Parasedimentitalea psychrophila: one gene and its partner. The protein of the gene in region 1 interacts with the protein of each later gene in a pairwise test. Links are inferred from orthologs where the notes say so. Each region holds a gene or a part of one and is shown in the gene's direction. Other genes may lie near its edges. The genes, in order: tsaE and rlmB.

Region 1 (3,046 bases):
GAACAGCGACTGCCGAATCCCACGAAGCGCATTGTGAATGGATCGACGGCATTACCCGTGTTCAACTGCGCCGCAATACCTCTGAAGCCAGGGATAAGACCCTTGACCAGGAATTGACCACGCTGCGTGCGGCGGTGCATCAGGCACCCTATCCGGTCTGGCTGCAATCCGAAGAAGCCGAGGTCACGTGGTCCAACTTGGCTTATGACAATCTCAGCCAGAAATTGCGTGGACGCAACGTCGATTTTGCCGATCCACTGTTTGCCGACCTGTCCGAACCGATGGCCAGCGGCAAGGCCGAGCGGATCTCTATCCCGCTGCCCGATACCAATAAAAAACTGTGGTACAATATCTCAACCACCGAGACCGAGGCGGGTTGGCTCTGTCATGCGGTGGACATCAACGCGGTGGTCGACGCCGAAGTTGCCCAGCGGAATTTTGTGCAAACACTGGCAAAAACCTTTGCCCAGCTGTCTATCGGCCTGGCAATCTTTGACCGCAATCGCCAGCTGGTGCTGTTTAACCCGGTGTTGATCGACCTAACCGCCCTGCCCGCAAATTTCCTCAGCTCACGGCCAAATCTGCTCAGCTTTTTCGACCGTCTTCGCGATCAGCGGATGATGCCAGAGCCGAAGAATTACACCAGCTGGCGCCACCAGATGGCGGACCTTCTCGAGGCTGCCGCAGAGGGCCGCTATCAGGAAACATGGTCGTTGCCATCGGGTTCAGTCTATTCGGTCAGCGGCCGGCCGCACCCTGATGGCGCCGTCGCCTTCCTGTTCGAAGACATTACCGCAGAAATCACCCTGACACGTCAGTTCCGCTCGGAACTGGAAATGGGCCAGTCCATCATGGATCAAATGGAGGAGGCCATTGCCGTGTTTGCAAATGACGGCACCATGACCTTCTCGAACAAGGCCTACCGCGATTTGTGGCGGATGGACCCCGAGGCCAGCTTTGCCAAGGTCTCCGTGGTTGACGCATGCCGTGTCTGGCAGGATATGTGCGCCGCAACCCCGACCTGGGGGGAGTTGCGTGATTTTGTAAACGGCCACGAGAACCGCGAGCAATGGTGGACCCATGTCCAGTTGCGCAGTGGCAAGCCGCTGATTTGCAAAGTTTCTTCTGTGCAAAATGGAGCGACAATGGTGACCTTCCGTGCGCCAGGCCCCTCTGTTGCGCCGAAAGAACAAGAGCGTTTTCGGATCACCCAGCAAGACGGCTAAAACTGCAAACCAGCTTGCAGCGCCTAGCCTGCGGGGCCATTGTGCAGCATGACACTTTGCCACGCGACCCGCTCCCTTTCCTCTCCGCAGGAAACTGCCGATCTGGCCACTCGCATCGCCGCGGCTCTTCGCCCCGGCGATTGCCTTTTGTTAGAAGGCCCTATTGGTGCCGGCAAAACCCATTTTGCCCGACAGCTGATCCAGTCCTTGTTACCCATTTTCGAAGACGTACCATCGCCAACCTTCACTCTGGTGCAGACCTATGATGTGCCCACGGGCGAGTTGTGGCACGCGGACCTATACCGGCTGTCGTCATTGGATGAAGTCGAGGAACTGGGCCTGATCGAGGCCTTTGACACCGCGATCTGCCTGATCGAATGGCCCGACCGACTGGCCGAACTGACCCCGCCACACGCGTTGCACCTGCGGTTTGCGCTGGACATTGATCATGCGGATACCCGTCACCTGACCTTCACCTGGAGTGATGAGAAATGGCACCTCTTACTGGACCGGATAGCCAATGACTGACCGAAACGATCTGGCCGCCGCCTTTCTGGCAACAACCGCCTGGGCCAATGGCAGCCGGAGGGATCTGGCGGGTGATGCCTCGAATCGCCGATATGAGCGGGTGTCTGCCCCGGTCACAGGGCTGCCCGCAGTCCTTATGGATGCCCCCCCCGGCAAGGCTGAGGATGTCGCTGCCTTTGTGCATATTACCAATCACTTGCGTGACGTTGGTTTAAGCGCACCTGAAATACTGGCGGCAGACATCGATCATGGGTTTTTACTGATCGAAGATCTCGGTGACGACCTTTATGCCCGCATCCTGTTGCGCCAGCCCGCGCTTGAAACGCCTCTGTATCAGGCCGCCACTGATGTCTTGGTAAAGCTGCACTCCGCAGCCATGCCGGATCTGGATATCATGAGCCCGCGGGTGATGGCACAATTGGATGAAATTGCATTCACCCATTACCGCGACGGGATACTCGGCGCCCAAGACCCCGATTTGGCAGCCCTATTTGTCGATCAGTTCGAAGATATTCTGCACCACAGCGCCAAGGATGATCCCGTTCTGGTGCAACGGGATTATCATGCCGAGAACTTATTATGGCTACCGGATCGCGACGGCATTGCCCGGGTTGGGCTGCTGGACTACCAGGCAGCTCTGGCTGGTCATCGCGCCTATGACCTGATGTCACTGCTCCAGGATGCCCGCCGCGATGTTCCGATCCACATCGAGCAGCAGATGATTGACCGCTATATCGCCAAAACCGGCGTCGATGGCACAAAATTTCGCACCGCCTATACGGTGCTGGGCCTGCAACGAAACCTGCGCATTCTTGGTGTGTTTGCCCGTCTGTCGCAGGACTATGGCAAGCCGCAATATGTGGATTTGATCCCCCGGGTTTGGGCCCAGATGATCCGCGGGTTGGATCACCCGGCACTGGCCCCTGTGGCCGGGATGATCCGCAACAATCTGCCACCGCCGACACCTGAAAACCTGGACAGGCTGAGACCGTGATGCAAACCCACCCCTCGTCCGTGATGCTGTTTGCGGCCGGCTTTGGCACCCGAATGAAGGCCCTGACCCGGGACTGTCCCAAACCGATGATCAAGGTAGCGGGCCGGCCGCTGATTGATTATGCGCTGGATCTGGCCCGCGAGATTGCACCGGATCACATCGTGGCCAATCTGTTTTACAAGCCCGAACAGCTAAAGGCACATCTGGCACCACTGGGGGTGCTGCTGAGCCATGAAACCCCGGACATTCTGGATACCGGTGGAGGTCTGCGTCATGCCTTGCCGCTATTGGGGGATGC
Region 2 (3,257 bases), 1.4 Mb from region 1 along the record:
TGGGAACGGAACAGCTCAAGGAGCTATAGCGGCTTCAGAAAGAGAACGAGCGGCTGCGGCGTGCGGATTCTGACCTGACCCTGGCAAATTGATCTTGAGGGAGGCCGCAACGGGAGTGATGACCGTCTTGGAAAGGCTCCAGTGGACCGCGTTCAGGCCTGAACGGGCGGAGCCCCTGAGCCCTCGCGCCGACCTGCTGCCCGGCAGTCGTTTGCGTGGCAAACGATGAGAGGGGGCCTGCACCGAGAGAGGTTTCCAAAGATACACTTGATGTTCATCGCTTGGCTGATGGACAACACATGCAAGTTCTCAATGGAATAGACGGATTTGCGGAGCTGTTTAGATGGATTGAACCGCAACCAACAGCGCTGATCATTTGTGAAGCTACCGGGCCATATCATCGACAATTAGAACAGGCGCCGGTCAATGATTGTCACAGAGTTCTGGGAAGTGGCAGGGAAACGCGCGGATACAGGGCGGGTGCTCAAATCTGCGACATGCCATCTTCATGCCCGCGCTGGTCGCAATCCGGTTTGATGCGGACCTGAAAGCTAAATACGATCAGCTCGCCGCCGCTGGGAAAGAGAAAAAAGTCGCCGTCACGGCGGTCATGCGAAAGCGGCTTGTCCTTGCAAACGCACAGTTGTGCGATCACCGGATGTTACCCTGCCGGGCAGTGGGCTCCACAGTGCTCTGGGCGACCGCCCACAAGCGCCTGAGGCCATCGTGCCGGTGGACCAAAGGCCAACTTTCAACTCGGACCACGCAAGTGGGGCTGCTCAACCCTCCCGCCTGGATCCTGACCCTCGCGACCACAGGTACGGTGCCCTGGGGGCAATATTTATGAGTTTCCAGATCTGCAGTTCTCACGCCGGAGACTGCCCAATAGGGCTCACCAATCATCAATAACCGCAGCATTAGCGTCTCTGTCACTGCGGTCCTAGAGGTAGAAGTGGTGGGCGACCCTGGAATCGAACCAGGCGTGCGTCTCCGCGAGGGAGTTACAGTCCCCTGCCACACCTTGCGGCCTGTCGCCCACTATCAGGTGGCTGTTGCACCTGATGTGTGGCGTGACTACAAGCGCACCAACGGAGCGTCAACAGGAAAATCGCAGGTTTTTCTCGATGGCTCAAAAATCCTTTTTTGCCGGAGAGCAAGATGACTAAGAAACCAAAATGGGTCGTGGAAAAAGAGCAGGCCAAGAAAGCCTCGGATGCGGAAACGGTCTGGCTGTTTGGCCTGCATGCGGTGCGCGATGCGCTGCTCAATCCTGTGCGCCAGAAATTGCGCCTGATCGTGACGCGCAACGCGCAGGTCAAACTGGCTGACGCCATCGCCGAGTCGGGGATCGAACCGGAATTGGTGGATTCGCGCAGCTTCAAGGCGCCGATTGACCCCAATTCGGTGCATCAGGGCGCGGTGCTGGAAGTGAAGCCGCTGCATTGGGGCAGCCTGGCCGACACTTGCATCGGCGCCGAGGTGCCTCGGGTGTTGTTGCTGGACCGGGTGACCGATCCGCATAACGTCGGTGCCATATTGCGGACCGCCGAAGTGCTGGGGGCCAGTGCGGTGATTGGCACCCGTCACCATTCGGCGCCGGAAACCGGGGCCCTGGCCAAATCTGCCAGTGGGGCGCTGGAGCGTCAGCCCTATGTCAGGGTGCGAAATCTGTCGGATGCCATCGTCGAGTTGCAGAACATGGGGTTTGTGGTGTTGGGGCTGGACGGCGAGGCCGAGGTCACCATCGAGGCGGCGCTGGAGGGACGCCGGGACCGGCCGGTGGCGCTGGTGCTGGGGGCCGAGGGTCCGGGGCTGCGGCAGAAGACCAAGGAAACCGTGGACCAGCTGGTCAAGATTGATGCGGCTGGCGGCTTTGGCTCGCTGAATGTATCGAATGCTGCAGCGCTGGCGCTCTATGCGTCGATTGCGCGGTAACATCTGATCGCGCAGCAGTCACAGGTGGTTCACAAACTCGTATCCACCCTAGGCAGGGCAGAGCTGATCCGGCACATTGCAGCAGTCTGACCCTGGGATGGAGTTTATCTTGCTGCTGCGCATTGCCATAATCGCTGTTGTTGCCCTGTTTTTTCAACCGGTGCGCCCGGCACTGGCGGATCAGCCGATGTTCTATGCCGAATCGGGCCTGGCCATTTCTGGCTATGACACAGTGGCGTTTTTTGTCGAGCGGCGCGCGGTTCTGGGACACTCGGACCATGCGGTGATGTGGAAAGGGGCGGTCTGGCGGTTTGTGTCGGCAGACAATCGGCGGCATTTTGAAAGCAACCCGCGAGCCTATGCGCCGATGTTTGGCGGTTATTGTGCCTATGCCGTATCGCAGGGCTATCTGATGTCCGGCGCTCCGCAGTCCTGGCAAATCGTCGATAATCAATTGTATCTGCTCTACAGTGCGTCGGTGCAGGAAATCTGGCGCCGTGACATGACGGATCTGATCGTCAGCGGGCGCAGCAATTGGCCGGATGTGCTGGGGCATGAATAGTGGTCTCACAAAGCTGCGATCAGACCTTTATATCCGGCGTTTTTGCTCCATATCGTCTAAGGACCGCAGCGCGGAACCGCTGCGGATCTAATTTCACTGTCCCTCGTTCCAGACCTTGCGCCCGGGCTTTCCCCTGGGCGCATTTTTTATTGGCTTCCCTTTTGGGATGTGGCGCGCGTAGGGTGCCGACATGACGACATATAGCGATCCGTTTTTGAGAGATATTCTGCGCCGCACCAAGACGGTGGCGGTGGTTGGCATGTCGATGAACCCAGTGCGCCCCAGCTACTATGTGGCGCGGTATCTGTCCCTAAAGGGGTACCGGGTCATTCCGGTCAATCCGCGCCATGTTGGTGAGCGGATATTTGGTCAAGTGGTGCAGGAGAGCCTGTCGGCGATTGAGGGTCGGGTGGATATGGTGGATATCTTCCGCCGCTCCGAAGCCGTGCCAGAGATCGTTGACGAGGCACTTGCTGCATTCCCTGATCTGCAGACCATCTGGATGCAGATTGGAGTGCAGCATGCTGAGGCGGCGGCCAAAGCAGAAGCGCGCGGGGTGGGAGTGGTGCAGAATCGCTGCCCTAAGATTGAGTATCAGCGGCTGCATGGTGAGCTGCGGATGGGCGGCTTTGCCACCGGGATAATTTCGTCGAAATTATAAGGTGCAGGATAAGATCAGGGGGCCTTGCCCCCTCGGCCTGTGGCCTCACCCCCAAGGTATTTGAAACAAGAAGAAGATCAGGGTTTTGGGCGGGCGGCT

What was found.
Region 2: the proteins of tsaE (region 1) and rlmB interact in binary tests that used the Escherichia coli proteins (3 or more experiments, as listed by UniProt). The link is inferred for Parasedimentitalea psychrophila from one-to-one orthologs.

What each region holds. Positions count from the first base shown.
Region 1 is NZ_CP127247.1:1,606,197-1,609,242, forward strand. The notes cover bases 292-3,014. They hold tsaE (tRNA (adenosine(37)-N6)-threonylcarbamoyltransferase complex ATPase subunit type 1 TsaE), read left to right. Parts: upstream 292-1,274; coding sequence 1,275-1,754; downstream 1,755-3,014. Other genes in these bases: QPJ95_RS07750 (PAS-domain containing protein), read left to right, coding at 292-1,226; QPJ95_RS07760 (aminoglycoside phosphotransferase family protein), read left to right, coding at 1,747-2,748; QPJ95_RS07765 (nucleotidyltransferase family protein), read left to right, coding at 2,748-3,014. Outside these bases: more of QPJ95_RS07750, read left to right, coding at 1-291; more of QPJ95_RS07765, read left to right, coding at 3,015-3,046. UniProt on the Escherichia coli protein: Required for the formation of a threonylcarbamoyl group on adenosine at position 37 (t(6)A37) in tRNAs that read codons beginning with adenine.
Region 2 is NZ_CP127247.1:194,554-197,810, reverse strand. The notes cover bases 113-3,046. They hold rlmB (23S rRNA (guanosine(2251)-2'-O)-methyltransferase RlmB), read left to right. Parts: upstream 113-1,158; coding sequence 1,159-1,935; downstream 1,936-3,046. Other genes in these bases: QPJ95_RS00940 (CoA-binding protein), read left to right, coding at 2,688-3,046; QPJ95_RS00945 (YHS domain-containing (seleno)protein), read left to right, coding at 2,033-2,497; QPJ95_RS00960 (transposase), read left to right, coding at 431-847. In the rest of the region: more of QPJ95_RS00940, read left to right, coding at 3,047-3,158; QPJ95_RS00935 (phosphoribosyl-ATP diphosphatase), read right to left, coding at 3,236-3,257. UniProt on the Escherichia coli protein: Specifically methylates the ribose of guanosine 2251 in 23S rRNA.